DNA from 3 places in the Marinicrinis lubricantis genome. Region 1 is predicted to be linked to each of the others. Evidence: riboswitches for the same ligand, from Rfam matches in the RefSeq annotation. Region 1 holds a riboswitch; each other region holds the start of a gene.
What was found. A riboswitch is a leader RNA that binds a small molecule or an ion and turns the genes downstream of it on or off. The one in region 1 is predicted to bind cobalamin.
Positions count from the first base shown of each region.

Region 2: another riboswitch for cobalamin. It lies ahead of nrdI (class Ib ribonucleoside-diphosphate reductase assembly flavoprotein NrdI); the one in region 1 lies ahead of ACFPXP_RS17905 (S-layer homology domain-containing protein).
Region 3: another riboswitch for cobalamin. It lies ahead of metE (5-methyltetrahydropteroyltriglutamate--homocysteine S-methyltransferase); the one in region 1 lies ahead of ACFPXP_RS17905 (S-layer homology domain-containing protein).

Region 1 covers NZ_JBHSQV010000179.1:14,081-25,001, reverse strand. The annotation lists gene ACFPXP_RS17935 (MFS transporter) at 198-1,406, shown strand; gene ACFPXP_RS17930 (hypothetical protein) at 1,523-1,735, shown strand; gene ACFPXP_RS17925 (ECF transporter S component) at 1,999-2,685, opposite strand; gene ACFPXP_RS17920 (ABC transporter ATP-binding protein) at 2,673-4,358, opposite strand; gene ACFPXP_RS17915 (energy-coupling factor transporter transmembrane component T) at 4,346-5,221, opposite strand; gene ACFPXP_RS17910 (DUF4430 domain-containing protein) at 5,218-5,952, opposite strand; gene ACFPXP_RS17905 (S-layer homology domain-containing protein) at 6,059-8,734, opposite strand; cobalamin riboswitch at 8,903-9,102, opposite strand; gene ACFPXP_RS17900 (lysophospholipid acyltransferase family protein) at 9,125-9,838, opposite strand; gene ACFPXP_RS17895 (ATP-binding protein) at 10,027-10,921, opposite strand, start outside.
Region 2 covers NZ_JBHSQV010000182.1:29,311-40,231, forward strand. The annotation lists gene ACFPXP_RS19180 (class I SAM-dependent methyltransferase) at 1-667, opposite strand, end outside; cobalamin riboswitch at 891-1,096, shown strand; gene nrdI (class Ib ribonucleoside-diphosphate reductase assembly flavoprotein NrdI) at 1,288-1,647, shown strand; gene nrdE (class 1b ribonucleoside-diphosphate reductase subunit alpha) at 1,634-3,718, shown strand; gene nrdF (class 1b ribonucleoside-diphosphate reductase subunit beta) at 3,770-4,720, shown strand; gene ACFPXP_RS19200 (sensor domain-containing diguanylate cyclase) at 5,275-6,696, shown strand; gene ACFPXP_RS19205 (hypothetical protein) at 6,693-7,187, shown strand; partial or broken gene serS (serine--tRNA ligase) at 7,393-8,681, opposite strand; gene ACFPXP_RS19215 (biotin transporter BioY) at 9,066-9,692, opposite strand; gene ACFPXP_RS19220 (energy-coupling factor ABC transporter ATP-binding protein) at 9,824-10,654, shown strand; gene ACFPXP_RS19225 (ATP-binding cassette domain-containing protein) at 10,639-10,921, shown strand, end outside.
Region 3 covers NZ_JBHSQV010000034.1:11,637-22,557, reverse strand. The annotation lists gene ACFPXP_RS05715 (hypothetical protein) at 67-1,020, shown strand; tRNA gene ACFPXP_RS05710 (tRNA-Gly) at 1,287-1,360, opposite strand; gene ACFPXP_RS05705 (aldo/keto reductase) at 1,469-2,389, shown strand; gene ACFPXP_RS05700 (DNA-3-methyladenine glycosylase I) at 2,444-3,013, opposite strand; gene ACFPXP_RS05695 (DUF2203 domain-containing protein) at 3,033-3,431, opposite strand; gene ACFPXP_RS05690 (hypothetical protein) at 3,452-3,694, opposite strand; cobalamin riboswitch at 3,895-4,137, shown strand; gene metE (5-methyltetrahydropteroyltriglutamate--homocysteine S-methyltransferase) at 4,284-6,575, shown strand; gene ACFPXP_RS05680 (HelD family protein) at 6,706-8,808, opposite strand; gene ACFPXP_RS05675 (hypothetical protein) at 9,023-9,406, opposite strand; gene ACFPXP_RS05670 (LamB/YcsF family protein) at 9,456-10,229, opposite strand; gene ACFPXP_RS05665 (5-oxoprolinase subunit C family protein) at 10,229-10,921, opposite strand, start outside.

The DNA.
Region 1 (10,921 bases):
AAAAGACTGGATACCATCTCTTTCACCCTCTGGAAGCGGCGAGAAACAGAAATATCTGCCGCTTCCAGAGCGGTATCCTATTATAGCCTATCCAAGCAAGCACCCTGGAGCAGATCCCCTTCTCGTTCGATGTGCGCATTTCTGCTTCAGAGACGCTGCCGGAATGGAAACGCATTGCCAAGAAAGAAGGGAAACCTTTGAATCGTTGGAAAATCAATTTGATTGTACTTTGGTTCGGACAATTTTTAGTCATGAGCGGGATGACGATGATCATCCCTTTTTTGCCGCTATATATACAGGAACTGGGTGTGATGAACTCAGAAGAAGCTTCTGTATGGGCAGGCATTATTTTTGCTGCTAATTTTCTCACTTCCTTTATAGCTCAACCCATCTGGGGCAAGATTGCTGATCGGTACGGACGAAAAATGATGGTCATCCGCTCCGGTCTCGGCATGGCGATCGTTATGACGTTAATGGGATTTTCTCAAACCCCGCTGCATCTTCTACTGCTTAGAATGATGAATGGGCTTATCTCAGGCTTTGTCCCTGCTGCCACCTCCCTCGTATCCGCGAATACGCCGAAGGAACGCATTGGTGTCGCAATGGGCTCGCTCCAGTCTGGTGCCATTGCCGGAACGATTATGGGACCGTTGATCGGAGGCGTGATGGCAGACCTGTTCGGATTTCGAATGATTTTTTATATCACTGGGTCACTGATGTTCTTAGCCACTGTCTTCGCATGGTTTTTCGTTCAAGAGCAGTTCAACCGGAAGGAAGCCTCAAAACAGAACGATCTTAGTGTTCTGCAGGGATTCCGCCAATTGCGTGCCATCCCGCAGCTTCCTGCTCTTTTTGCCGTTACGTTCATGATTCAATTTGCTCTCATGAGCTCTATGCCGCAGATTACTCTGTTCGTCCAGCACTTAGTGGGTAATGTAGAGAATCTCGCTTTCCTGTCTGGTTTCGTCGGCTCTGTTATGGGAATATCGAATATGATTGCTTCCCCCCTGCTGGGGAGAATTGGTGACCGCAAAGGATCCGAGATGGTATTGAAAGTCTCTCTCCTCGGTGCAGCGATCACTTTTATTCCGCAAATCTTCGTGCAGAATTACTGGCAGCTGCTGATCGCTAGATTTTTATTCGGCATCTTCATGGGGGGAATGATCCCTTCCGTCAATGCACTGATCCGTAAACATACACCGGAAGGTATGGAGGGCCGTGCCTATAGTTTTAATTCCAGCTTTCTCGCGTTAGGCAATCTGGTTGGGCCGACTTTAGGCGGTTTTTTAGTCGGTTGGATTACGATTCGAGGTATTTTCGCAGTTGGTGCAGTGATGCTCCTCATCAATCTATATTGGGTTCATCGGAAGCTGAAGGCTTTCCGGAACCATACAGCGGCATCTTGAGAGCCTGGGTCTGTGCTCCTGCACATTCCGCGGGCGGCATGACATCTACCCAGTCCACATCTGTCCGCCTGCATACACTATCCATGAGAGTAGACATTTGGAGGAGGATGAATCTCATGGATCATTTGCACCATCTGCCGAACATGCAAATGCCGGCTTACACGGCGAATCAAGCTCCCGCATATACGATGGGTTCTCATCATGACTGTCATTGCCACGCCAACCCGGCTCCTCTACCGCATTACCCCGTTCATGGTGTGCCGAATGCGGCATTCGTCTTAGTTCTGTTCGTACTGCTTGTCATTATTTTAAGATTTGCTTACATCTAAAACACATGCCCTACTAAACGTATTCGGCTAAACTGCAGCGTTAAACACAGGGCATGGTTTCACCCCGCTTATGGGCCATTTCACTGGTTTCATTCCATTGCAGCATCCCGATTTTTTTAATCATACGCTGCAATAGCTGCTCTGATAATAGCTCACACCTGAATAAGGTCATTATCTTTGTTGGCCATAAAAACAAGGCCGAGCATGCTTAGGGCGCATGCTCGGCCTTGTTTCATTCGTTTTTCCTTTTCAAATAATCCATGCTACAATACTTGATATTTTTGCTTATACCTCTGAAGCACCTTGATCCAACTATTCGAAAGAACCGCAAAGAAAAGAACGTTACCCGCAGCGTGCATCAATTCGAAATACACACTTGCTCCATAAGTAGTTAAAATCAGCTCCCAGGACCACTCACTCGCGATTGCCAATATACTGGATAAATTCATCAGCCATCCAAAGACCATTCCGCTTACGATACCAAATAAGATTCGCCCCCAGTAATTGCGCATCACCCAAGTATGACGCAGCAAACCCGCTGCCCAACCGATGAGCCCCCAGGAGAACATTTGCCAAATGGTCCAAGGTCCTTGACCCAGAAACATATTAGAGACGACCGCAGACAGCGCTCCGACTAAAAATCCCACTTCCGCTCCGAATACCGCTGCCGAGATCACGGTAATAAACGTCAGTGGCTGTACGCTGGGAAGAACACTAAAAGGAACACGACTCACGGCTGCTAGTGCAACCAGTACAGCGATCGGCACGACTTCTCTAGCATGAAGATGCCGCGCTTCAAAACGAATAAAGAACGGAAGCATTGCCGCAATGCACAAAATGAAGCTCATCAGCAAGTACTGCCTCGGATGATATATCGTATGATAAACGATGACCGAAGCAAATAAGAGAAAAACTACAGACCAAACAGCCGTTTGATTCAGCTTCGGCATCGCAGAACATCCTCCATTGTAATGGCATTCGGCAGCTGAGAACGGACGATTCGATTGACCGCAGTGGTATAGAAGTAATGGCGGCTGAAAAAATCTGCCGGTGTTCCTTGAGAAGTGACTTCTCCCGCAAACAGGAGCAAACATCGATTCGCATATTGAGAAGCAAACTCCACATCATGAGTCACCATCACGATCGTCACCCCCTGCCTGCTCATCTCTGTGAGCCGTTCTCCCAGCTGCTGTTTAAATACCGGGTCCAATCCTTTTGTCGGCTCATCCAGCAGTAAAATTTCCGGACGACTTATCATGATGGAGGCTAAAGCTGCCTTTTGGCGTTCCCCGCCGCTTAGATCATAGGGATGCTGCTTCCGAAGGGGCTGCAGCCCAAAGAAATTGAGCCATTCCTCCACACTGTGTTTCGGATCCTGCTCTGAGCGAATCGCGGCATGCTCTAGCTCTTCCTCAATCGTGTCATATACAAAATGCAGAAGCGGATTTTGCGCCAGATATCCGATCCTGCGATACAATTCCTTGTCCTTCATCCGATATATATCCTTCTCCAGCAATCGAACCTTGCCATTTACCGGCCTGCGAAATCCAGCCAGAATCTGCAGCAGTGTCGACTTTCCCGAGCCGTTCGCCCCGAGCACACATATAAAATCATCTTTGGTACAGGTCAAATTCAGCTGCTGCAGTACCCACGGATCCTGCTTTTCATATTTGAACGACACGTTAGAGCACCGTAATACCTCTTGCTGCTTCCCTGACTTTGCCCCAGCCACTGCCGTAGTTTGCTGCAGCTCGGAATGATCCACAGCAAACTTACCGTCCCACTGCTCAAACCAGCCTTTCCCTTCCTTGACCGTAAGTGGGACGCCCTGGTCCGCTGTGCCTCCTTCAGCCGTTGAACACGCATAGTAGAGGCGGGAAGGAATCGGCATATAAAGCTGAAGTTCCTCCTCCTGCTGTTCGTTTAACTGCTGAAGAAACATTCGTGGCGCAGCTGACATCATCAAATGGCCATTCCGCATCATCAGCACGCGATCCGCCAGCGGGATACATTCATCTAATCGATGCTCGCACATGACGATCGTCATCCCAAATTCCTCATTCAGCCGCTGCAGCCACTGCAGCAGCTGCCTAGACGCCACTGGATCTAATTGGGCGGTCGGTTCATCGAGCAAAAGTACAGAAGGCTGCAATGCCATCACAGAAGCGAGATTCAGCAGCTGCTTTTGTCCACCGGAAAGGGTATGCGTAGAACGATGAAGCCAATCCTCCATCCCGAAAAAATGAACAATTTCGGCGATCCTTTGACGCATCTCACTATCTGGAATACCGTGAGATTCGAGACCAAAAACCAATTCCGTCAGTACCTGATCAGAGACGATTTGACTGTCTGGCTCCTGCAGCACCATGCCGATTTCACGTCCGGCTTCAGCACCTGAACTGGAATAGAGGGAACTTCCCTTGAAGAGCACATCTCCCTTACGATCACCTGCTGGAGTCAGCTCCGGCTTGAGGTGGCGCAGCAGAGTGGATTTTCCGCTGCCCGAGGGACCGCATATGACAATAAATTCCCCCTGACGGATTTCCATCTCGATACCGCTCAGAGCATCTCGCTGATCTGTTGGATACCGAAAGGATAGTTTTTGAAATTCTAAGTACGCCATAGCAGGTAATCCCTTCCTTCTACAATGAAAGGCACCGCATGCAGCAGCACCGCTGTCACCAATATGATCGTGTCTCCTGAATCCAGCTGCCATTCCTCTAATCTGGGATATATGATCAGCTGACCTTTGCCTAAGAACCATCCGCCGAAGCAGGCGATCCAAAGCACAAAAACCGCAGACGCAAATACAACATCCTGCAATTTCCAGCGATAGGGGACATAGGATGTTCTCTTACGCGGGCCGTATCCTCTTGCTGCCATCGACTCTGCGGTCTGCACTGATTCCTCCATTGACAACGTCAGCAGCGTCTCCAGCTGCCTCATTCCGCTCAGCCACCTCTGCTTCAAAGTACCTGAGCTCACTGTGATCCCTTTCGTCCGCTGCACCATTGAGATGTTTTCCAACCGTTTGCGAAAAAGTGGAACGAATCGGAAAGCCATCGTAACGATGAGAGCCGCCTTGGGCGAGAAACGAGCAAATAAATTTAAAAATTTGGGAGGATCGATAATTGTCTGAAATGAAACGAATAACAGGATCAGCGAAATCAGCATCATCGCTTGATTCACACCATATAATAGGGCCTCCCCGGTAATCGGCTGATCCATAAAGTAAAATAATATATGCATTCCCCGATGGTTGAACAGCGGATTAAGCAGTGCGACAAACCCAAATCCGATGACCATGACCCAGCGAAGTCTCCACAGGGAACGTCCCTTGTCTAAAATAATGGAAAGTAGGATTTGCATACCCAGCATGAACGCTGCCATGAAAGGATGGTTGAACAGCATAATGCATATCCCTGCAGCTAAAAAATACAACAGAGCTGGGGCGGGATGAATTCCCCGAAGGCCATCCGATCTCATTCGCTATCCTCTTCTTCAGTCACATAATACCAGGTCAACTGATCGCCCACTTCAACTTCTGCACTTCCAGCACTCTTTGAAATATATTCGCCATTTATTTCATACTTCCAACCGCTGGTTGGTCCGTAGTCAAACTCATACAAATTATTGATGCCCTCCACATATGAGAATGCACCGCTGCCTCGGTATTCCATCGGCATTTCGCTTGATCTCGTTCCCTTTTTTAGTATATCGAGAACGGTATCCCCTTTCTCGAATTCAACTTCCACCCGTAATAACTCCTCCGCCTCCAAGCCGAGTATGATCAAGCTCACCTGGTCGATGCGCTCTGACTCGGCAGGAGTATCTCCGGTTGTTTCATTCGGTGCAGACTGCTCAGGCATGGCTTGGCTCGCAGAAGCCGGTTCCTTCTCCGGTGCATGAAGTGACGACTCTGACTGTGTTGGCTCTAATAAAGAACCCGACTCCTCCAGCTTCGACGGTTCATCATTTGACATTTCCCCGGCCACCGCAGGCTTCTGCTCGGGGGGGTGTTCCAGCTCTGACGCTTTATCCTCATCCTCCGCTCGATTTGGCACCTCTGGTTGTTCTGCGGAATTATCCTCCGAACGGATACCTTGCTCCGACATCTTTGAGGGGATTCCTGACTGATCCGTAGATGTCGTGGATGGCCCACATGCAGCCAGCATCAACGATAGCAAGATGACCCAGACAAATCCATATGTTCTCATTCGCCAAACCTCCTTATGAAAGGGATATAGAGCCCCTCAAAAGAGGCTCTATATCCCGCTAATTCACACGAATCTCTTGATTCAATTCATAATAAATGCCGTAATGTTATGAGTTTGCCGCGGACAGCTCATCTAGACGTAAAATCACAGCAGCAGCCATCTCACGAGATACTTCATCATGCGGCATGAACTTTCCATCCGATCCAACAATCAATTGATGAACAGCGGCTGTTTCAATATACGGAATCTGTTCAAAAGATACACTCTGTAAATCCGTAAACTGCTCGGCCCCCACAACAGATGGTAGATCTAACGCACGAATCGTGAGCAGCGCCATTTCAGCACGTGTGATCGGTTCTAAGCCTTCGAACGTTTCACCATCAGGCCGCAGATAGCCTTTTTCAATCGCTGCTGCAACATCACCGCTGTACCAAGCATCGGCAGGGACATCTTTATATGGAAGATTCACGGCATCCTGTGGCTGTATATCCAATACGCGATTCAGCAGAGAAATAAATTCGGCACGTGACAGTGATTTCTTCGGTGCAAACTGCTGTCCGTCCGTACTCACCCCATAAATGAAACCACTTTCTACCGCTTGCTCGACAGAGCTGTACGCCCAGCTTGATATTTCCGCTTGATCTGAAAAGTCTGCAGCAGAAGAAGGTGCAATTCGAACAGGTACGAACTCCTTTACAAATCCGGGACCTTGTTCTGTATACGCAGTAATCGTCATTTCGTAAGTTCCTGCATCGACTTGTTCAAATACTGCGATTCCGTTCTCATCTGCTGTCGCCGTCTTCGTTCCCAATGTCACTAAGGCGTGGGCAGCAGGCGTCACGATCTCTTGATTTTGCGCCCAATCCCAGGTTGACTTCGTCAATTTCACTTTAAGAAGCTCTCCAGAATTCGGAACCGAAGGCTCCAACACAACAGAATCAATCAGCTCCGTATTATGGCTGTAATAGACAATAAGTTCATCGCTCGGCTGCAGCTCAAAATCAGCCATTGCGCCGTACGATGCTGCAGGGAGCCACTCCCCATCCCTTTTTACACCGTAATTCCAGCCGTCATACTCTCCATAAAGTCCCTGTTCAACTCCTCCAATCGACGTAATATATTGACCAAAGGAAGAATCCTTCACTTCATACTCTACCTTCTCGTTATCAAGGAGCCGCTGAACTGCCTGCAGGGCGTTGGCTGCTTCAACTCGGCCGTGAGCCAAAGTGCCGCTCGGTCCTTCAACCCGAACGGATACCTCGGCTTCTTTCGCATTCACTTTGACCTTGCTGTAAAACGGGACGACGAGTGCTCCTTTCTCCGAATCATAAGCAGTCACTTTCACATCGTATTCACCAGCTGGCAGGCCATCTATGTTTGCACGTCCGTAGACGTCCGTCTGAACCGTTTGCTGACCGATTTGGACAGTTACACCGACAGCTGCAGCCACTTCCGCCTTCCCGGCATCCCAGTTCCAAACCGATGTATTCACCTGAAGCGTCATCATCCCTTCCGCTTTAACGAACGACTCGCCTGGCGTCACCGAATCGATCAACTGGGTATCATCGTTGTAATAGACGTACAGTCGATCTCCCTCTTGAAGTGAAAATTGGTCCATGGCTCCATATTCGTCTGCAGGAACCCATGCCCCTCCGCGGTATACTGCATAATTCCAACCGTCCCAACCGCCATACAGTCCCTGTTCAATTCCATCAATCGATGTGATATATCGGCCATAACTGGAATGTTCGATATGTAAAGAAATCTGTTCTTTAGCAAGAAGCTTTTGCACCGCTTCTAGCGCTTGTGAAGCATGCACCTCACCAGATACGATCGTATTTTCTGGACCTTCTACAATCACTTCAGCATGAACGCTGTTTAACCCTTCATACACACCGGGGAGATCGTTTAGATACAGCTCATACGCCGTTAAAGCTAAGAATGCTTGCTCCGTTGCCATCGCATTTCCTTGCTCACCTTCTAAATGAGCGTATGTTCCATCTGTCAACCGGTACGGAAGGAGCTGCTCATACAAGAGGTGTGGATTTTGCCCAATAGACGATAGACCAATCATTGCCTGGGAAATACTCTCGGATGATATCGTAGCTTGTAAATCCGCCTCCGTCAGCCGATCTAATATCCACGCTGCACCCTTATCCGTCGATATTTTGACCGCTTCTTGATCCAAATACGGGCTCAGCGCGGTTAATGCCATCCCCGTAATATCAATGTCACTGTCTCCATCTGTTGTCAGCGACCAACCGCCATCCTCATTTTGTTCTTTAAGAAGCCAGTCGACCAAGTGCTCTACACTCCACTCGCTCGATTCCAAGTGCTCATACCCGCTGCTTTGCAGAGCGATCAGCGCATAAATGACTCCATTCGATCCTTGACCCGTCATCCCGGAGTGATTCAGCAGTTCATCCACTAAAGAATAACCCAAGACGTCTCCCGCATCGATGCCTGCCGCAGACAAACCAATGATTTTCCTTTCCAACTCCGTAACCAAACGGAATTTACCACGTTCACTGACGATTTCCTTCAATAATTCATCAGAATATGCGTCGGGCAAAGTCCTATCGGAACGAACCAATCCAACCGCACTCCATTCAGATATTTGACCTTGCCGTAATACAGCTTTTGCGGCCTGCTCGATATCCGCTTGCAGAACAGCCAAATCAACAGAGGTATTGACTTCCTCCCCCGCTGCCTGCACGGAGGGCTGAAATGTACTCCATACCAGCAGCAAGGCAAGTCCCATGACCCATAAAATTCTCTTCATCCTCGTTTCCCCTCTCTATTTGTTCCTTAACCATACTAGATTCATCGTTTCTTTCATAATCCCCGCGCAGCAAAAAGACTTCCCTAGTTAGGGAAGTCTTAAGTCGAAATATGCAAAATCGCCAAAACGATCTGCTTCGAACACCATCCCTATTCCTCGTAGGATTGCAGGTGTTGATACATATAGGCAGGTCTCCTGGCTTAAGAGTCATCGCCTGCTGCCGTCTTCCCGCTTGCAAGCAAACAGTGACATGTTGGCAGCACACTACTCTATGACAGTGGCGGGACCGCGCCGGATTCGCACCGGCTTCCCTTTTAAGCTGAAGCATCTATGAAGATGCCCTCAACACCTATATTTCAACGTATTCAATTCAATCCTATGTATGGCGCTCTAAGGTTTAATGTGCTTCCTAATCTCTTCCTGCACCAATTGCGGCAAACGGCCTAATTCTTCATTAGAAAGCCCTTCCGTAGGAATCGGTTCGGAGAAAGTGACTTCTACGACGCCCGGATTCAGCTTTAACCCTTCTGGAAGAAGCTTGTAGGAATGGTTAATCGTTACTGGAACGATCGGCACTCTCGCCTTTGTCGCCAGCTTAAAGCTGCCCGGCTTGAATTCTCCCATTTCCGGACCTTTACTTCTGGTCCCCTCCGGAAAAATCGCCATCGAGTGGCCCTCCTTCAGATACTGGACCCCTTGATTAATAGCCTTCAAGGACTGACGTACATTATTTCGCTCCATAAAGATGCAATTTTTGTACTGCATCCACGTACCAATCAAAGGCATCTTTCTCAGCTCTTCCTTCGCAATGAATCCCACCGGCTGCGGTGCGGCATGCATAATGATCGGAATATCCAAGTATCCTTGATGATTGGCTACAAATACAACGGCCTGGTCTGTAGGAATTTTCTCTTCCCCATGCACGATGACTTCCGATTTGATCAATTTAAAAATATAAGAGGTCCAATCCTTCGCTTGTCGCTGAACGACGGCGACCCTCTCCGCTTCCTTACCTTCCCTGGCATATTTCTTAGCCTTGTTCAGATTCGGGATCGTTCTCAGCATATATAAAGCAAACCGAAGCAGCAGGATAAAGTTTTTCAAACGCAACCAACACTCCTTGTTCGTAATCTCAGCGCTTATTTGCTTAACAGAAATATTATACTGCACCTGAGAGTTCAAGAAAAGGACAAAATAGGCAGCGAGTCCCTGCACATTCCTTGATTTCACAGCATAGTCATAGACGCATCCCTCTTCCAAGTGATTTATATGACCACAAAAAAACCGTAGAATTAATCTACGGCGGGAAGCTTAATGATGAACTGGGTTCCTTTATTTTTCTCACTGAACACTTCGATTTTCCCATTCATCGATTTAATAATTTGATAGCATACCATAAGTCCTAATCCCGTACCGTTCTCCTTCGTCGTATAGAACGGTGTACCGATCCGCTTAATTTCTTCTTGGCTAAGACCGATGCCTTGATCTTTAATTTCAATGACCGCTTTTTCCTCGGTTCGATATGCGCTAATATGTACAATTTGGCCTTCAGGACTTGCCTCAATGGCATTCTTTATTAAATTGATCAGCACTTGGCTGAGTTTTTCGGGAATCCCCTTTACATGAAGGTCTTCTTGACCCATTTGATGTTGAATTCGTATATTGTGCAGCATCGCAAAGGATGAAATGATCTCCATCACAGAATCCATCTGCTCCTTAATCGCAATCCGCTCCATCTTTTCCAGTCTGGGTCTTGCAAGGGTCAAGTAATCGTTAATGATCCCTTCGGCGCGATCCAGTTCCTGAATCATCAGTTTAATATACACTTTTTTATTGTCTGGAATAAACGTTTCCTTATCAAAAATTTGCATAAAGCCGCGTACAACCGTCATCGGATTACGGATCTCATGAGCCACTGAGGCAGCCAAATGTCCGATAATATTCAATCTTTCTGCCTTTTGAATTTCCATCTCCATTAACTGCTTCTCTCGCACATTTTCAACCAAATGAATAATAATCCATATCGCCATCATTCCGACAAGCGGATAGATCATGAGCAGGACGGCGATTTCTGTATTAATCGATCCGCTCTGCTTCGTTGACATCAAGTATAAATTGAATAGACTTTGCACAATGGAGGCCAAGCATACCATCGTAGTAAAAAAGGATACCTTAATTAACCGATTC
Region 2 (10,921 bases), on a different contig from region 1:
CCGCAATGCCGACATATCGCTCTGCATCACACGGCTCGGTATGGTGAAACACGACCTCCTTGGTATATCGAAACACACCGCTCTGCTGCAGGTTTTTCAAATGCTCCTCTTTATTGCGCTTGCTTGCCCTTTGATCCGATGGAACATTCTCTTCAAGGATCTCCTCCGCTGCAGCGATCAGATTCATATACTCTACTTCCAGCTCCCAGCTTAACGTCGGGGGCCAATCGCAATCGTAGGCAGCGAATACGCCTCCTTCTCTGAGCAGACGAGAGGCTTCCTTCAGCGTGGATTCGGGCTCCATCCAATGGAACGACTGGGAGCAGGTGATGATATCGACGGTGCCTGTCTCAAGCTCGAGCTGATTGGAGTACCCCTGAATAAAAGAAATATTCTGCAATCCACTCTGCTGCAGCTTTTGCTCCGCCACTGCCCGCATGTCCTCATTCGGTTCCGCGCCAATAATTCGATCTGCATGCTCGGCCCAAATAAACGTAGACAATCCTGTTCCGCATCCGACATCTACGACATGTGAGGGCCGTTCTCCCGCATACCTTGTCAAAATCGGAATGACCTGCGCAGGCGCTTCTGGCCGATAAGTATCATACACATCGGCAAAGCCGGAAAATCTTTCGATATTGCGCTTCTCGTTATGCTCAGGTATCATTAGAATCCTCCTTCTCTAATAAGGCGTGATGATTATCTATTATATCAAACGGTCATGGCAGATCTTGATAAAATAATTCAAATCGCAGTCAAAATATTGATTCGGATTGAAAGTCGAGCATGGTTGAGATAAATCTACGAAATGGGTGCGAAAACGATTCAAATCTAGTCTCATGATTGATTGACACATCACTATATATTGATGTATTGTATTAATCGTTAACTACATATTGATATGAACAGGTGTTTTGCTGCGAAATATCGTCTATAAAGCTAGCAAAACAAAAGAGGGAAACCGGTGTGAATCCGGTGCGGTCCCGCCACTGTAATGGAGGAGCTTGCAGCGATAGCCACTGACTTGTAGAAGTTGGGAAGGGGCCGCGAGCGATGATCCTTGAGCCAGGATACCTGCCTGTTCATGAACACTGAGGATCTACGGGAGATAGGGAGGTGTTCGGACGGCGCTTTTGTTTTTTTACATAAGATAGGATCTATTCTTTTGTGAACAAAACCCTGCGCATCCGGACTTCTCTATTGAAGAACGGGTGCGTTTTTAATGCGGTTTTGGGTAATCCCTTGATCAAGGGTCCGATGTTTTTACTGTTGAGGAGGTATAGCAGCATGCTCATTGCCTATGATTCCCGGACGGGAAATGTATCGCGGTTCGTCAACAAATTAGGAATGAAAGCGATCCGTATCGATGAGAATATGCAGCTGGATCAGCCGTTCGTGCTGATTACGTATACGACCGGCTTTGGACAAGTGCCAGAGAAGGTGCAGGCATTTCTCAAGAAAAACTATACATATATGAAGGGTATCGCTGCGAGCGGTAATCGGAACTGGGGAGACGGGTTTGCGAAGAGCGCGGATACGATTTCCAGAACATACGGAGTGCCAATCATCTCCAAATTTGAGCTGTCAGGTACGATGCAAGATATTACGAGGTTCCGGGAAGGAGTGCAGAGCATTGCGGCATATTGAGCTGAACAATGAATTGATGCAGCGCGGCGAGGATGGATTTTACCGGTTGGAGAAGGACCGGGATGCAGCGCAGGTTTTACTTGAGGAAGTAGAGTCCAAATATATTTCTTTCGATTCGGTCGAGGATCGGTTGAATTATTTAATAGATAACGATTATTACGAGAATGTATTCGAGAAGTATACCTTGGCGCAGATTGAAGAGCTTTACCAAATCGTGCACGGGGCGAAGTTTTCCTTCTCTTCCTATATGGCAGCTTCGAAGTTTTATAAGGATTACGCATTAAAGACGAACGATAAAAGCCAGTATTTAGAGAAATATGAAGATCGTGTCGTCAGTGTGGCACTGCACCTTGGCGATGGGGATGCCGAGAGAGCGAAGCGGATTTGTACTGCCATGATTGAGCAGCGTGTACAGCCCGCGACGCCGACATTCCTGAATGCGGGCAGAAGCCGCAGAGGAGAGCTTGTATCGTGCTTCCTGCTCGAAATGGACGATACGCTCAACTCGATTAACTACGTGCTGGGCACGTGTATGCAGCTGTCAAAAATCGGCGGCGGTGTAGCCGTGAATCTGTCCAAGCTTCGCGGACGCGGCGAGCCGATCAAGGGCGTGGAAGGTGCAGCCAAAGGCATTATGCCGGTCATGAAGCTGATGGAGAACGCCTTTAACTATGCGGACCAAATGGGTCAGCGCAAAGGCTCCGGGGCTGCGTATTACAATATCTTTGGCTGGGACGTTAATGAGTTTCTGGAGTGCAAGAAGATTAACGCCGATGAGAAGACGCGGATTCAGACGCTGTCGATCGGCCTCATCGTTCCGAATAAATTTTATGAGCTGGCTGAAAAGAATGAGCCGCTTTACATTTTCGCGCCATACTCGATCTATAAAACATACGGCCAGCATATGGACGACATGGATATGGACGTCATGTACGAAGAGCTGCTGGCGAACCCGAACGTCCGCAAGAAGAAGCTGATGTCGGCGCGTGAAATGCTGACGAAGATTGCGGTTATTCAGCTCGAATCCGGCTATCCATATATTATGAATAAGTCCAATGCGAATCGGGTGCATGCGCTGAAGGAATTGGGCGCGGTCAAAATGTCCAACCTGTGCACGGAAATTTTCCAGCTGCAGGAGACGTCCACGATCGGCAACTTCGGAGAAGAAAGCATTATTCGCAAAGACATTAGCTGCAACCTCGCATCGATGAATATTGTGAATGTGATGGAGCAGAAGAAGATGCGTGATTCCGTACATGCCGCGATGGAGGCACTCACCTCGGTGACGGATAAATCGGAAATCGAGAACGCTCCCGGTGTGCGGAAGGCCAATAACGATCTGCATTCTGTCGGTCTGGGCGCGATGAATCTGCATGGATTTTTCGCCAAAAATAAAATAGCTTATGAAAGTGATGAAGCACGTGATTTTGCGCGCACCTTCTTCATGATGATGAATTTCTATTCGATTGAGAAGAGCTCGGATATCGCTAAGGAGAAGGGCTGCTCTTTCCAAGGCTTCAAGCATTCGGATTATGCGAAGGGCACGTATTTCGATAAGTACGTAGAGAATGATTACCGCCCTCGGACGGACAAAGTCAAGCAACTGTTCGAAGGGATGGATATACCAGGCCCTGAGCAGTGGGCTGCATTAAGAGAGAAAGTACAGCGTGACGGATTGTATCATGCATATAGACTGGCGATTGCTCCGACACAAAGCATTTCATATATTCAAAATGCAACGTCCAGCGTCATGCCGGTGGTCGATCAGATTGAAACCCGGACGTACGCCAATTCGACGACATATTACCCGATGCCATTCCTGGCGCCGGACAACATGTTCTATTACAAGTCGGCATATCAGATGGATCAATTCAAGGTCATCGATCTGATTGCGGAGATTCAGGAACATATCGATCAAGGTATATCGACCGTACTGCATGTCAACAGCAGCATTACGACGCGGGAATTAGCCCGCTACTATATTTATGCGGCGAAGAAGGGTCTGAAATCTCTGTACTACACCCGTACAAGACATGCTTCGGTAGAGGAATGCTTGAGCTGCTCCGTATAATAGAAGGTCTTGCGTGGATTGAATATGTGAACCGGGAAGGATGAATCATCTTTGAAAGCAGTCAATTGGAATCGACCTGACGATGACTTTTCGTTAATGTTTTGGAATCAAAATGTGATGCAGTTTTGGACGGACGAAGAAATTCCGCTTTCCGACGATAAAATGAGCTGGATGCAGCTCAGTCCGGAAGAGCAGGATACGTATATGAAGGTCCTTGCGGGACTGACGCTGCTCGATACAGTGCAGGGCGGCGTAGGCATGCCGCAAATTTTGGAGCATGTCGACAGCCTGCAGCGCAAGGCGGTGCTGTCGTTCATGAGCATGATGGAGCAAATTCATGCCAAATCGTACAGCAGCATCTTTACGACACTGGCGCGCACCGAAGAAATTGACGAGCTGTTCCGCTGGGTCGAGCAGAGCCCGCACATGCAGCGAAAAGCGGAGACGATCTCCGCATTTTATAACAAGATACACAGCCAGAAGGACTTATATCTGGCGATGTCGGCATCGGTCATGCTGGAAAGCTACTTGTTCTACAGCGGCTTCTTCTATCCGCTATATTTGGCGGGTCAAGGGAAAATGACGAGCAGCGGCGAAATCATTGATTTGATTTTGCGCGACGAGAGCATTCACGGCTTGTATGTCGGCATTTTGGCACAGGAAGTGTTCCAAAAGCTGACGTCCGAAGAGCAGGAAGAGTGCCTGCAGGCGGTTCGAGGCTTGCTGTTGGATTTATATGAAGTAGAGAAGGACTATACGAAGGAAATCTACAGCAAGATTGGCCTCGCTGATGAGGTACTGGCGTATGTACGCTATAATGCGAACAAAGCCTTTATGAATTTGGGCTTAGAGCCTGAATTTCCAGATGAGCCGATTAACCCGATCGTCATGAACGGGATTCGGACGCAGACGAAGCAGCACGACTTTTTCTCGAAGAAGGGGAACGGCTACATCCGTACGCTGAACGTCGAGCCGCTGCGTGACGAAGACTTTGTATTTTAATATCGTAGGAGTTGAACCGAGGATCGAGACCGATCCTCGGTTTTTTTACCACATAGTAAAGTTTCACTTCATTAGAGTAATAAAGGCCTAAACTTTTCTACCTGAAACTTCCACTATAATGCGGTCGCACTTCCTCGAGGACTCCGATAGGAGTTTTTCTCATAAAGATTAGAAAGTTTAACGTTTTTGAGGTTGCCCATGGATGACTCTATTGGGAATTGCCGGATGTATAACCCACAGCCACCCTAAGCTAGTATAATTTCTTGCTCGAATCAAAGGACGCCGTCCGGCGTTTTTCTTACTTGATTAGAAGGCCAAGGATTCTTTATGGGCGAAGCTGAAACGTGATCCAATAGAACTAATCCCCTAGGAGGATATAATCGAATAGATGTCGAAATGGTCATGAAAGACTTGTGAATGATGCGGGTGATCCAATGAATATTTTATGGGTTCCATTTGCGATATTGTTAGCGTTATGGTCTAATAGGTTCCGTTTTAGGCTCCCCGATGCTGTACATAAAGCGGCCCTTTGCACTTGGGTGACTGCCATTTGCATGCTTTTACTTTATAGCACCGAGAGCAGTTTGATTTTGCAATGGGGGACTGCTTCAGTAGTTCTTATTTGGGCCTACACCTTTTGGTGGGCAGGAGGCTTGATCGGTGCAATCACGATGTCGGCATGGTATGTCTGGATCACGGGAGAGAGTGCGTTTAATCCGATCTACATTGGCTATGCATTGCTGGCGCTGGTTGTTGGTTTTATCGCTCAATATACATCACGCCGGACGGCAATCCAACATGCAGTACAGCTGCAGCTGCACCGTCAGGCGAAGCAGCTTTCTCTGCTCAGTGACATTAGTCTGGCACTACAGCGAACAAACGACCTTCGAAGCTTATTGCATATTATATTGACAGCGATTACAGCAGGTTACGGACTTGGCTTTAACCGTGCGATGCTGTTTCTGGTTACAGATGACGAAGGAACGATCAAAGGGGAAGTCGGGATCGGCTCCATGTGCGAAGAGGATGGATATAAGATATGGGAAGACATCTTCCATAACAATATGGACCTGCATGATTTTATTCGGCGGCAGCATGAGGCAGAGATCAAGGACGTACAGCTGAATGATCTGCTGCGTCAGATCACCATTGCGCCGGAGACCGAATCGATACTGCATCAAGCGCTGCACGATAAACGGCCCTATTTGATCCATGACATTGATTTGAATGACCCGGTTCAGCATCGGCTTCGGCAAATATTTCGGATGCAATCCTTTGCCGTTGTCCCCTTAATTAATCAAAACAAGCAGATCGGTCTGATCTTGGTGGATAACAATATTAACCACCATCCGTTGTCCATCGAACAGGTGGATGCGATTGTTCCGCTGGCCGCACAGGCTTCTGTCGCGATTGAAAACGCCAGGCTGTATGATCAGACGGTGAAGATGTCCATTACCGATGGGCTAACCGGATTATATAATCAAAGCTATGCCCAGCGCACCGCGGAGTTGCTTGTCCAGGAAGCAGATGCAGCAGATCGGCCCCTCTCTGCGATATTGATGGATTTGGATAATTTCAAACATTATAACGATACGAATGGTCATTTGGAAGGCAATGAGCTATTGATACAGTTAAGTCGAATTTTACGGGAAACGCATCTGAAGACTACGATTCCTTGTCGGTTTGGCGGTGAAGAATTCGTCGTCCTGCTGCCCGGAGTGAAGGCTAAGGATGCGGCTGCATTGGCTGAGCGGATTCGATCCCGTGTGGAGGAGGAACCGTTTCGTTATCGCGAATCGCAGCCGGGCGGCCGGGTCACCCTTAGCATTGGCGTAGCGGAATATACGCGAGGCTGGACGTGGGACGAGCTGCTGAAAGCAGCGGATGACGCCTTGTACGAGGCAAAACGAAACGGCAAGAATCGTGTCGTCGTCCGCAAAGCGATACCGCAAGCTGCAGGGGGTGTGGATGGATGACGAATGATATATCGATTGTCAGCCTGCTCTTGTTTATGATGATTGTTGTTATGTTGAGCAGACGCGCTTATTTCAGCTTTCTCCGGCGGGTCTCGGCAAAGACGCTGCGCCGCATCGGTCTCTCGCTGGATGAGCTCGATTTCGTACTGCACGGCTTAATCTACTATCTGCCCATACCGAGCCATGATCCGGATATTTTAGCATCCCGTCTGGAGGAGCTTCATGTGCATGTGCAGCTCAAATCTTGGTTGTATCCATCGGTGCTTGGTGTGAGGGTCTCCATGAAAATGAAGAGCGGGAAGGAAATCACTGCGGCTTACTTGAATAGACATGAGTATCGGGCTGCGCTGCTGGATCGGTTTTCGCAAGAAGGGCGCATCAGTGATCGGGAGTATGAATGGATCGCTTCGGCTCATCTCATACAAGAGCAGACCAAAGAACAGATTCGGCAGCATGTATATGAGGAAATCCATAACCGGCGTTATTTGTGACACTTCAGACCGGTTGCCCAATAGAACCGAGCAATGCCCCTTTTCCAAGGGGACGGCGCTGTATAGACAGAAAGAGACCCGCCAAGCATTGATGCTTGCGGGTCTTTTAACATGTATATATATGAATTAAAGGGGGTTGATCCTTATTATAGGCCCCGAATCTTAAAGGAGGATGAAAATTAGATTTCATCTATGTTACAAATGTTTACTCCTTCGTTTCAGACCGAAGCTCGGACGCCCCGTTCATATATTTTCTCAGCGCTTCCGGAATATAGATGCTTCCATCCTCGCGCTGATGATTCTCGAGGAGTGGGATCAGGATTCTTGGCGAGGCGATGGCGGTATTGTTTAAGGTGTAGCAATACTGAAGCTTTCCGTTTTCATCTCGCCAGCGAATTTGTGAGCGGCGCGCTTGGAAGTCCAGCACATTCGAGGATGAATGGGTCTCTCCATAATTACCTCGGCTCGGCATCCTGTTTCGATATCGTATTGCTTGTATGTCTTTTGCGACATGTCCCCGGTGCACACCGCCATGACCCGATAAGGCAGCTCGAGCAGCTGCAAAATATGTTCCGCATGGCCTGTGATCTCCCCAAGAAGCTGCTCGGATAATGCCAAATCGTTTTTGCAGATAATGACCTGTTCTACCTTAGAGAACTGGTGAACACGGTACAGGCCGCGAACATCCCGTCCGGCTGAGCCAACTTCCTTCCTGAAACAATTCGAAAGTGCAGCCAGCTTGACGGGCTGTACTGCATCGACGATTTCACCGCTGAAGTACGACACGAGGCTGACCTCCGAGGTGCCGACGAGCCATTTATCCTCATCCGCGATCTTGAAGGTTTGGTCTTCTCCGCTCGGGAAAAATCCCGTATGCTCGAGCGCCTCTCCCCGCACCATAACGGGCACGTCCAGAAGCGTAAACCCTTGGCCCGCCAGCACATCCAGCGCCAGCTGCTGCACGGCGCGGTGAAGCTGCATGCCGGTATTTTTCAGATAGTAGCTGCGGGTGCCCGCCACCTTGACGCCGCGGGGGATGTCGATCATATCCAGATGCACTGCGAGCTCGACATGATCCTTCGGCTGGAATGTGAACGCGGGAGGTGACCCTGTACGGCGTACCTCCACATTGTCGGCATCAGAGCGGCCGATCGGTGTATCCGGGGATACCGGATTAGGCACTCCGAGCATCAGCTGCCGTAGCCTCGTTTCCACCTCGGAGAGCTCAGCATCCAATACGCCAAGCAGCTCGTTATGTTGCTTGACCTGCTCCCTGCGTTGTTTTGCATCCTCGTGCCGTCCTTGCCGCATCAGATCTGAGATCTCCTTCGTCTGTGCATTGCGCCGAGCTCGGAGCTGTTCCGTCTTTTGCAGAAGACGGCGGCGTTGGGCGTCACAGTCCAGCAATTCCCGGGCGGACAGCTTAATTCCTTTTTGTTCTGCGGTTCGTTCAATGACTTGCGGGTGGTTTCGAATCCATTCGATATCCAGCATAATGATGCTCCCTTCACCTTGAAAAATACAAAAAGCGCCCTCATCCGATTGGGACGAGGAGCGCTTTAGGCTCGCGGTGCCACCCAACTTGGCCGGGCCTAGATAGATACAAGGCTCAGCCCCCTTGGTTCCGCGATAACGGGCGGTTCCGGTTCACTTAGGAGCCACCAGCGCAGGTGCACTCGGCGGTCTTGACGAAAACGCCTCGGAGTTGGATGCTCTTCATCGGCATAATCCGTTATTCGAATGATTTGCTCATCATTATATAATGGAGCGGTTCCTGTTTCAAGCGGCTTATTGCGAAATATGAAGCGAGTAGAAGCTGCGGCATACGCATGCAAAATAAGAATGGATTTAATAAGGTCATGCTGCCTTTCAAGCAGCTTACGAAAGCTTTCTCGTGCTGGAATCTTCTAAAATCGCAACCTTGGCTCCTCCGGTACCTGTTAATTGCCAGGAGGGATACATTTTCCGGATCGGAACGACAATGATCGTCGCGATGACGACCTTCGCGAAATCGCCCAGAAGATACGGATAGCAGCCCAAGGCCATCGCTTTGGCGAATGAAACTTTCATTTTATATGCCAGCCAAGGAACGCCGGTGACATATAAAAGCAGTGATCCGAACAGCCCAATGATGATGAAAATTTGTATGTATGCTTTGATTCCATCACCTTTGACACGGTTGACAAAATAGCCGATGAGCAGCGCACTCAGCGGAAACATCCAAATAAATCCGCCGGTGGGACCAAGTATTTTGGCCAAGCCGCCTTGTCCATTCAAAAGCGGAAGTCCCAATGCGACCAATACGACGACTGTAAACATGCTGAAGAAGCCGTAGGATGCACCGAGAAAGGCCCCGGTGAGCATAATCGCCATCGTCTCCATCGTTATAGGGACAGGGGAGAAACCGAGCTGAATTTGTAAAAAGCTCATCACGACCATGAGCGCACCGAACAGTGCACTAAACACGATGCCTCTGACAGTAATGCGCTGTGATTTTGTTTTCATTCGAACACCTCATTTCTTCATTCGATATGCATTAGAAACGTTTCCTTAACGAAATTAACGCAAACCGGTTGTCATTGTCAACCGTTTTGTGAAATAATAAGGTTAACAATTAAAAATCGAGGAGAATCGCCATGAGGAATAAGACAGCGTTTGAAGCGGATGGCATGACCGTGGCCTTCCAATCTGCCGCTGAGGTTTCTTATGTTCTGCGTGAACTGAATCTGCGAATTGAACAGGGGGAGTTCGTCTTCGTGGTGGGCAGAAACGGCAGCGGCAAAAGTACACTGCTGAAAGTAATGGCCGGGCTGTGCCCGATTTCCCGCGGACGCGTACAAACCTATTCATGGCCTGAGGTCCAGGCCGTCTTTCAAAATCCGGACGCTCAAATGATTGGGGAGAGTGTGATCGAGGAAGTCTGCTTCGGTCTGGAAAATCAGGGAATGGCCGCGGAAGAGAGGGTACGGCGCGCAGAAGAAGCCCTGGAGAAGGTACGGATGAAGCATCTCATGCATCAATCCGTGGAGAAGCTCTCGGGGGGACAGAAGCAGCTGCTGTGCATAGCGGGTGCATTGGCTTCGGATGCGCAGCTTCTTGTTCTCGATGAGCCGACGTCGATGCTTGATCCGATATCTCGGGAGCAGATCTTAACCGTTGCTCAGACACTTCATAAGGAAGGGCGGACCATTGTTTGGGCGACGCAGCTGATGGAAGAGCTTGGCTATGGAGAGCGAGTCGTTGTTTTGGATGAGGGCAACATGGCATATGACGGTACGCCGGAGCGCTTCTTCTATGGGGATGACTCCGTATCAGAGCTAAGTCCCTGTGAACAAGGCGGGTTTCGCAAGCCATACATCGTCGAAACGGTGGAGCATCTGCTGCATTCTGGGCTTTCACTTTCTGAAAGGCCTGTAACGATACCACAATTTAAGCGAGTGATCGAAGACTTATGTCCATTCAGATAAACGGTCTCGGGCTGGATCATCCGGAAGGAAAACGCCAAATACTAAACAATATCACATTGACACTGCAAGAAAAGCACATCACGCTTCTATTGGGCAAGACGGGTGCAGGCAAGTCCACGCTGCTGGATATCATGTCGGGGCTGCATCAGATGGACCGCGGCGCGATCCTGTACGGAGGTCGGCCGTTATGGGTGAAGCAGAAGCCGCAGCTTGTCATTCAGCGGGCCGTTGGCCAGGTGTTTCAGTTTCCAGAGCAGCAATTGTTCG
Region 3 (10,921 bases), on a different contig from region 1:
CCTTCTCTCGTAGTTAAACAATACTAAAGACAGTGTTTCAGTTTTCGAACATGGGGGGAGAATAGTGTGAAGACATTAGAAGAACTGCAGCACCGCTTGATGGATGCGAAGGAACGTATGCATCGGCTGCACCGGGCGGAGTCCCGCAGAGAAAGTCTTCAGAAAAGACTGAGGGAACAGGAACGTGTCGTCATGCGTTTGGAACTGGAACTCGAATCAGAACAGGCCGACGTCGAGAAGCTGATGAGGCTTTCCCTGACAAACCTGTTTCATACGATCCTTCGCAGTAAAGATGAACAGCTGGAGCTGGAACGCCAGCAGGCTTTGGCCGCTGCACTCAAGCTTCAAGAAGCGAAACAGGAGCTCGAGGATCTTAACGATGACTTGAAGAGCATCGGAGACGACCTGCTCAATTATCGGAATGCAGAGCACGAATACAGCGAATGGCTGGCCGAGAAGGAAGCATATCTGCGCAGTGCCCCTGCCTCCAACAATCTTTTGTTAGACATGGATGAGCAAATTGCAGATCATGCGGTGATGCTCAAAGAGCTAGCCGAGGCGGTGTCTGCCGGCAAACGTGTCATGGCCTCGCTTGAAGATGCTTCTGCCAGCTTGGAAAAGGCTGAGAATTGGGGGAATTGGGATATGTGGGGCGGTGGAGGAATGATCAGCACACATCTGAAGCATAACCACATCGACGACGCCAAGCAATATATCCATAACGCCAACCACCTGCTTCAATCCTTCCAAGATGAATTAGAGGATTTAAAGCGTTCCTTTCACATTCAAGTCGAAATCGATGGCCTGCTGAAAATGGCCGATTATTGGTTTGATGGACTGATTACGGATTGGGTCGTTCAAGGACGAATTAAGAATGCTCAAGAACAAGTCCTCGAAGCATTGGATCAAATTCGCACCGTCGTTCTCAAACTGCAAGCCGAGCATACTTCCACAGAATCCGCACTTCAAGGATTGAAATCCAAACGAACAGCATGGATCGAACAATCGGAGCTGGAGTAATAATGGTTGAATGATTCTCGGTAGGCGCCATTACAATATATTCTAAAAGAAGAGCCCGGCGGCTCTTTTTTTATGTATGGAGCGGGTGATGGGAATACTCAGCGTTCCTTTATTGGAAATGGAGCCTTACGGCTCGACTATGGTTAACGCTGACGCGCGTCCTACTTCGCTTCCCCTTCGATGCCTTCACGGACGGTCGAACCCTTTGTGGCTTCTCATCCCGTCACCCAACAAAAAAGAGCCTTGCGGCTCTACTTTTTTATGTATGGAGCGGGTGATGGGAATCGAACCCACGCTACCAGCTTGGAAGGCTGGAGTTCTACCATTGAACTACACCCGCATATGAAATAGTGACAAAAAGTAGTATAGCATCCTTTTTCGGAAATTGCAATTGTCATTTGTTGGTTCTATACTGGACAGGAGATGATATTGAGGAGGGTGACTTAGAATGAAGTATCGCAGATTAGGACGCACGAATCTCAAGGTATCTGTCATCGGCGTAGGCACATGGCAGTTCGGCGGAGAATGGGGTCAAGAATATACTGCGCAAGAGGCAGCCGATATTTTAGACCGCTCCAAGGAACTGGGCATCAATCTAATCGATACCGCTGAATGCTATGGTGATCATCTATCGGAGCAACTGATCGGACAATATATGAAGAACCAGAAGCGGGACGACTGGGTGATCGCTACGAAATTCGGCCACCGCTTCAACAGCTTGTTCGACCGGACGAACGATTATTCACCCGATGGCGTCGCTCAGCAATTGGACGCTTCTCTGAAAGCACTGCAGACCGACTATGTAGACCTGCTGCAGTTCCATTCCGGCTCCAATGAACATTTTGACAATGATGCTCTTTGGACTGCCCTGGATAAACTCAAGCAGGCTGGAAAAGTTAGATACCTTGGCATCTCGATCGGTGCGAATGACAACATCCATCAAACGTCTGCCGCAAGCAAAGTCGGCGCGGATGTCATTCAAGTCGTCTATAACCGCCTTGAACGTCAACCAGAGAAGGAAGTTTTCCCATCCTGTATTGAACAGGATTTAGGCGTACTTGCTCGCGTTCCCCTAGCCAGCGGTTTCCTCAGCGGAAAATATAAGCCGGGTGCAACCTTTGCCGGCAACGATGTCCGTTCACGCAGAGACGCGGAAGATGTCAAAAGAAAACTGGAAGAAGTTCAGCACATTCGTGAACAGGAAGTTCCTCAGGGAATGAATATGGCTACATGGGCACTCACCTGGTGTCTGAAACATGATGCCGTTACTTGTGTCATTCCTGGATGCAAAAATCCAGAGCAAGTTGAAGCGAATGCCAAAGCAGCTGAATATATTGGCGACGGCCATCCGCAAGCTTGGAAGGAATAAAGAGGCCATCAACATATTTAAGGCGGGCCTTCGAAGTGAAGAGACCCGCCTTCCTTATTCGATCAGTTCCTTGTGGCGAAAGCAATCTGACACATGATCATTCACCATTCCTACTGCCTGCATAAACGAGTAACAAATCGTCGAGCCGACGAATTTAAACCCTCTTTTCTTCAAATCCTTACTCATCGCGTCCGATTCCGCGGTCGTCACCGGCACATCCTTCAGTTCCTTCCAAGCGTTCACACGGGGAGCGCCGCCTACGAACTGCCAAATATATGCATCAAAACTCCCAAACTCCTGCTGTACAGCTAAGAAGGCCTTCGCGTTTTGAACAGCCGCTGCAATTTTCAATCGATTTCTCACGATCCCCGGATCCTCCAACAAAGCCTCAAGCTTCGCTTCGTCATACGCCGCTACCCGCTCCGGCTGAAACCCATCAAATACACGCCGATAATGCTCCCTCTTCTGCAAAATCGTCCACCAGCTTAATCCCGCCTGGGCCCCTTCGAGAATCAGCATTTCAAACAGCTTCTGATCATCGTGCACCGGAACGCCCCACTCTTGATCGTGATACGCTATGTAGAGCGACTCTTGGTTGACCCATCCGCACCTTTGTTTTTCCATCCGGACATCCTCCATCTCATCAATAAAATCGATCCTCGTCTTGAATGACTTTTCGACCCATAAATCCCTCGTTCACTCCGTGATAATGAGTAATCCCGTCCTCTCCCTGCTTCCAGCAAAGCAGCACTTCCTCCCCTTCCAGCCTCGAAGGAAAATCCAGCAGACCCAGTTCAATGCTCTTTAATTGGACGCCTTGCTTAAATATATTTTGAATATGCAGCTTTGCTTCAATCTGTAAAAATTCCAATTCGCTCTCCACTTGAAACAGCGCCCGCTCCTCTGCCCCTTCATACCGCATTTCTTTCAAAAAGGCGTACAGTTCATCAAACCGGTTCTTGAGTGCTTGAAGCTTGTCTAATTCCTGTTCCAGTATAGGCAGCAGCTTGCCTGCTTCTTCTAAAGTGAAATATTTATCCACGAAGTATCACCACCATCATCTTAATCATTAATTCGAATTAATAGACTTCCATTCGCTCCCCGACCGAGCTTCACATTGCATTTCGGACAATTCGTAACGGACTGGGGCACTGAGATGATCTGGTCGCAGGCAGGACAGCGTTCAACTCCCTGCTTCGCTGTTTTCACAATATGCTTATAACCTTTCATCACGTTATAAATGCCAATCGCCAGCAAGATGAACGCGATAACCACTAACAATCTAAATAATATGACAATCATCATAACCCTCCTGCTCATGAATAGCTCTAGTATACAACACCTTGTGCACCCATTCCAAAAGCGAAGTGCTTCGGCTAATCTATGAATTTATGATTTGATCTGGATCAATGAAAGAGGGGGATTCTATGAAATCACGTCCTCTTTTTGTAAATTGTAGTTTACATTCTTTTTCAAAATATCGTATGATGATACGGTACAACTCAATACCATATATGGAAGCAGGTTCTTGATTCCCACTGTATGAAGGGGAACTCAAGATGAAAAGGGAAGTCCGGTGAAAATCCGGCACGGTCCCGCCACTGTAACAGAGGAGTATCCGTCCAGCGTTGAACGCATTAAGGTTTTCAGCGCAGTCAGAATGAAACAGCCACTGGTCCCCGGACTGGGAAGGCGGACGGATATGAGGATTCTGGAGTCAGGAGACCTGCCTGTTTCTAAATACACTGTGAACCTACGGGAGATAGGGAGGTGTGAAAGCAGCGTTTCAATACGATCATGAAGCGGCTTTTTCCCTATTCTTTTTTTCGGGAAGAAGCCGTTTTTTATGTGCAGATGATTCGATTGACAACCATTTTGAAGGAGGTACGAAACCATGACAACCATTCAAACCAGTAATCTAGGATATCCGCGCATCGGCGAAAACCGAGAGTGGAAAAAGGCGCTGGAGGCTTTCTGGAAAGGACAAATAGCGGAGGAGGAGCTGTACAAGCAGTTAAAAGAGATGCGGCTATCCTATTATAGAAAACAAAGGGATGCCGGCATCGACTTGGTTCCTGTAGGTGATTTCACCGCTTATGATCATATGCTTGATCTCAGCGCGATGTTCGGTCTTGTGCCAGGACGTTTTCCCTATGCGGGAGGGAAAGTAGATCTTGCCACCTATTTCGCTATGGCCAGAGGAACGAAGGAAGCCGCAGCTTGTGAAATGACCAAATGGTTTAATACGAATTATCACTATATTGTTCCTGAAATCGGGCAGAGAGAGCCTAAACTCACGCACAATCGACCACTTGAAGCTTATTTGGAAGCGAAAGAGGAGCTTAGTCTGGAAGGTAAGCCGGTCATGGTTGGCCCGTATACGTTTCTTAAATGCGCCAAAGGCTACGCCTCTTCCGAGCTGCAGTCTCTTCTCATGACCTTTGCCGAGCTGTATGGAGAAGTGCTGAAGCAGCTGGAGCAGGCAGGCGTTGTATGGGTACAGCTGGATGAACCGGCCTTAGTTCTGGAGATGGAACGAGAAGAGCTGGTTTGGGTCAAAGCCGCGTATGAGCGAATGGCGGAAGCCGCGCCTGGTTTGAATTTGATTCTGCAAACGTATTTCGACTCGGTTCATATGCCGGAACAAGTATTTGAGCTTCCCGTTCAAGCATTCGGCCTTGATTTCGTCCATGGCCGTCAAGGAAACATGGCGGTGCTCCGCTCCAGACTGTTTCCACAAGACAAAAAGCTCGCGATCGGCATCATCGATGGGCGCAACATATGGCGCAGCGATCTTGCGGCGGATCTAGAGCTGCTGCGTGAAATCTCCGGATACATCACTCCAGATCGCTGGATCATACAGCCTTCTTGCAGTCTGTTGCATGTCCCTGTCACTGTAAAATACGAACAACTGCCGGATCCAATCATTCAGCAAGCTTTAGCCTTTGCCGATGAGAAACTGGCGGAAGTCGTAGTACTGTCACGCGCCTATACAGGAAATGCCAGCGCAGAGGAAGCTGCTTTCGCAAGTCGCGCGGCACTTCTTCGATTAAATCAATCCCCTTCCAGGCGCGTCGCTGAAGTAGTCAACCAGATGGAAGCCATTGATCAGTTGAGTACGGCTCGAACCACCACCTTCGAAGAGCGCTACCAAAAGCAGTTAAAAAAACTGCAGCTTCCTCCTCTGCCAACGACGACGATCGGCAGCTTTCCTCAAACCGCGGAGGTTCGGAAAGCGAGACGGCAATGGAAGAATGGACAATGGACTGAGGCGCAGTATCAAACGTTCATTCAGGAGCAGATACGGGAATGGGTCGACATTCAGGAGAACCTTGGACTGGACGTCCTTGTCCATGGCGAATTTGAACGTAACGACATGGTTGAGTTTTTCGGAGAGCGGCTTTCCGGATTTACCTTTACCCAGAACGGATGGGTGCAATCTTACGGGTCAAGGTGCACTAAACCGCCTATCATTTATGGAGATGTCTCGCACGACGCTGCGATGACCCTGCAGGAAACGCTATTCGCAAGGTCGCTGACACACAAGCCGATCAAAGGAATGTTGACCGGTCCCGTCACGATACTTGCTTGGTCGTTCGTCCGCAACGACATTCCAGAACGAGACGTCGCCTATCAAATTGCACTCGCTCTTAGAGAGGAAGTTTCTTTGCTGGAGCAGAGCGGAATTCATATTATTCAAGTGGATGAACCGGCCATTCGAGAATTGACGCCGCTCAAGCGAAGTGAATGGGACGATTATTTCGAGTGGGCGGTCAAAGCGTTCAAGCTGTGCACTTCCCATGTGAAGGATGAAACCCAGATTCATACCCATATGTGTTATGCAGAATTCCACCAAATCATCGATGTCATTAAAGCACTCGACGCCGATGTCATCTCCATTGAGACGTCTCGAAGCCACGGGGAACTGATCCATGCCTTCCAGGAGCAGCCGTATGAAAAAGGCATTGGGCTTGGCGTATATGACATTCACAGCCCGAGAGTGCCTGAAGTTCAGGAAATGCTGAACATCATTGAGGAATCTTTAAAGGTGCTGCCCCCAGACCGATTCTGGGTCAATCCAGATTGCGGGTTGAAAACACGGAACAAAGAAGAAACCGCCGCCGCTCTCTCGAACATGGTGCAGGCGGCGAAAGAAGCAAGAAAGCAATTATCTGTAAAGGTGTAATGACTTAAGCAATCGACCATATCCAATGGCGAAGATTGAATCTATCACCAGCATAAGAAGAAAATAGCATCACAAAAAATACAGCCTTTCCTTTCACGGAAATGGCTGTATTTTTTCGGGATTCATTCGATTACTGCAGAAGCGTTGAAGGCGTGCCGGCGTACAAGAGGTGCAGCTTGTGCAGCGCTCTCGTACATCCTACATAAAGCAGCTTGGCGTTTTGAGTCGTAGCAGGGTAATGCGCTTCGTCTACGTCCAGCAGCAAGGCCGCATCGAACTCCAAGCCTTTAGACAAATAAACTGGCAGCACTGACAAACCGCCTCGATATTTCGTTTCATTTCCGTCGATCAGTACCGGTTCCCAGCCGCCTGCTGTAAGTTCTGCGTGAATTTCTCTGCACTCCTCCAACGTCCTTCCCATGACAGCAATCGAATCAAATGCCCTGCATGCTTCGAGAAACTCTATGATCTGCTCCAGCCTTTCTGGATGGGCTGCATATTCGGTCACACGAACCGGTTCTCCGCTGCGAAATACAGGAACAGCCGCAGGCATCTCATCCCCGGCATGCTTTAACACCCGATTGGCAAACTCAATAATTTCGGTTGTGGAACGATAGCTCTGCAGCAGCTGGTGAAATGAAAGCTGCTCCGGTTCGAACAGCTCTGTGAATTCACCCCAACCCCGAATTCCCTTATATTCATGGATACCCTGCGCCACATCCCCAAGAATCGTAAACGACGGCTCCCTCATGAACTGCTTCAGCAGTGCAATCTGGAAAGGAGAAACATCCTGCGCCTCATCGATCACGATATGATCCAGCATGTTGCCCTTTCTTCCATACAGTTTAAGGCTGATATATGCAAGTGCCGTCAAATCCTCCGCATCGGCCTTTCCGCGTTCCAATCTTTTTCTCGTCCAGCTGACGAGCTTTTCCGGCAGCTTCTGATACATCGGTTCCGATTCACTGATACGCACCTTCCCCATGCCATAACCATAGCACCACCCGTAAACGCTTAGCGGTGTCGGTTCAGGCCACTTTTTCACATAGGAGCTGAAGCGCTGCCTCGCCAGCTTCCTTTTTTCCTTCGGATTGGTGAGTGTCTGTGAACTCAATTCCATCTCCATCCATCGTTTGATCCGGGCAATAACCCGCTCCCTCCTTTTCGCCAAAGGATAATGACGATATTCCTCGTCATACCAGCGGCGAATTTCCGAAGCAGCGAGCACCTTTCCGTCCCAAATCTCCAAATTCTCCATAGGCGTGCTATTTTTCTCGTACACTTTTAAACAGCTGTCCAGCCACCTCTTGTAACGAAGCGAGCCTTTGAAACGCCCGGGCACCTGATTGCTGATCGGCCTGATCCGATCCGGCTTGAACCAATGGCTGAGCTGCGTCTCTTCCTTCGTCAGGTGAATCTCATCTTGGATCTGTTCAAGTGCCCATGCAGTAAACGTCGTCTGCTGAATCCCGCCTACACCCAGTTCAGGAAGCACATCCGAAATATAATCCAAAAACATCGTGTTCGGTGCAAAAATTACCATACGTTCGGCTCGCACCTGCTCTTGGTATTGGTAAATCAAATAGGCTAGCCGATGCAGTGCTACCGTCGTTTTCCCGCTCCCCGCCACCCCTTGAATAATGAGTGCTTTGTTGCGGGGCGCACGAATGATTCGATCCTGTTCAGCTTGGATCGTAGATACAATATCCCGCAGCCGATTGTCCTTCTTCTCCCCCAACTTATAGAGCAGAAACTCATCCCGAACATCCAGATTCTCTCCGCCGCGGACGTAGCTGTCCACCACTCGCAGCAGTTCACCCTGACGTACTGCCAAATTTCGTTTTAGATGTATCGTACCCTCGATCTCTCCATCCGGGGAATCATAGATGACCGGCTGATCCCCGCCGGTAAACGAGTAAAACAAGCTGGCTACCGGCGCTCTCCAATCGATAATGCGAGGATCACCGGTTTCCGTGTCCTCCAGTCCATGCTTTCCGATGTACAGCCGCTTCGGCTGATCCTGATCAGGCTCCTGAAAGTCAATCCTTCCAAAATAAGGTTCTGCCGATAATGCCGTTAACCGCATCCGCTGCTCTTCTCTGATGGCATCCAACACTTGTTCCGTATAATCATCGCCAAAATATCTCGGGCCTATCGAACTAAGCTGCTTGTCAATTTCCTTTCTCGTCTGCTCTAAACGTTCCTGCTCATCCGAGAACGCCGCATCCAGCATCAACTTCTCCTCCTTCTCATGTGACCGCTTCAATATTTTGGCATAATCTTCACAAAAATAGTAGACTGCAATTTTTCATTTTGGTATGATGTAGATTAAGGATTACCTATTTTAAATTTAACAATATTTTACATATTGATATAAAAATGACCTCGCTGTGAAGCGAGGCTTTGTTTTGTTTTGTTTTATCATTTTCATTCCTTCTTGATGCAGCTTAGCGATGAAGCCTACTGCCTTGTCCCATCCTTGTCATCTCGTCCGATTCATATACGTGAACCCCCTGCTTCTTTCGTTGTGCAGAGGCCACCATCGATGCTGCCGCGTTCTGTGCGGTGATCGGACGATACCTGCGAAGCTTGCCTACAAGCAAGACGAACAAGGCTTTTGCCAGCCGCCCTCCTGCTTTCTCGCCGAATCGAAGCTCCTCCCGCTGACCCAGCAACAATGAAGGACATTCGCCATAGATAAGCTTCCCATCCAAGCTTGGAACGAACGCACGATATGGTCCAACATCATATAGCCACCCTTTGACTGAACCGGGCATCCGCCTTTTCACATAGGGCTCCACAACATGATGATTGATTTCACCGCGCAGCAATGTGCCGTAAACTCACACTTCACAGGTTCCATGCCCGACTTCAATTCGATTATTCTTTGTCCGAATCTCCTCCAACGGCTTTCACCTCGATATCCGCTTGAACCAGCGCTTGATGAAGCTTCTTCGCAAAGCTCAGCGCATGTTCTCCATCGCCATGTACACAAATCGTATCTGCACGCAGCAAAATCCTCTCTCCAGTTAAGGCTTGTACCGCCCCCTCAGATGCCATGTGCAAGCTCTGCTTGATCGCATCCACCTCGCTCACAATGACCGCCTGCGGATGACTGCGCGGTGTCAAACTGCCATCCTTCTGATATGTACGATCGGCAAATACTTCTTCTGCATAGGATAGCCCACGTTCCTCGCTAGCCCGAATCAGCTCGCTTCCAGCTAACCCATAAAGAATCAAACTGTCATCACAATCGATGACGGAACAGACGATAGCATCGGCCAAGCCGCGGTCTCTGGCAGCCATATTGTAGAGCGCACCGTGCGGCTTAACATGATGAAGCCGGCCTCCCATCGCCCGTACGAAGCCGGTTAAGGCGCCGATCTGATAAACCATTAGATCATATACTTCCTCCGGCGACACTTTTATTTCTCTGCGCCCGAATCCCATCCTGTCCGGCAGTCCCGGGTGTGCTCCAACGGCCACATCGTGCCGCAGGCACAGCTCCACCGCAGCTCTCATCACGCTTGGATCTCCTGCGTGAAACCCGCAAGCGATATTTGCCGAGCTGATCCATTGCACGATCTGTTCATCCTCACCTAGCCGATATACACCAAAGCTCTCTCCCATATCACAATTGATATCAATCTTCATCACCCGTCCCGCTCCCCTTTCATGCGAATGAATCGCTTAAGCATCCGAAGCTCCTGCTCCCGCTTATATAAGGCATATTCCGCCTCCTCGTGCGTGATGAAAGTAAACCGCACTTCTCCTCCGGGAGGAACTTGCGACAGCAAATGCAGGTCTGCCGAGATGACTTGAGCGATTCTCGGATATCCCCCCGTCGTCTGGCTATCGGACATGAGTACAATCGGTCTTCCATCCGGCGGGACCTGCACAGTGCCCTTTAGAACGCTCTCGGAGCGCATCTCCAGCGGCTGCATAACAGATAACGTATATCCCTCTAACCGATAGCCCATCCTGTCTGAACGAGAAGTCACCTGATAAACCGAATGAGCAAAACGTTCCCCGCTTTCTTCTCCAAAGTGGGCGTACTCTCTTCCGGGAACGGCTCTCACCTGTTGAGGCTTAGAAATAGAAAGTGGGGACACACTCCATCGTGGATAATAAAGCTTGCAGCCTAGAGCATGATTTACCGCTGCCCCAGGTACGGATTCGATCGCCCAATCCCCCGTTTCGAGCTGATCGCCTGCCTGTAAGCTTCTACCCAGCAAGCCCGGGAGCTTCCCCCGGACGTATGTGCTGCTGCTTCCCATATACGGTTCCGACTTTATTCCGCCTCTTATCGCCAAATATGCAATCGCGCCCTCACGAAAGGCGCCCAT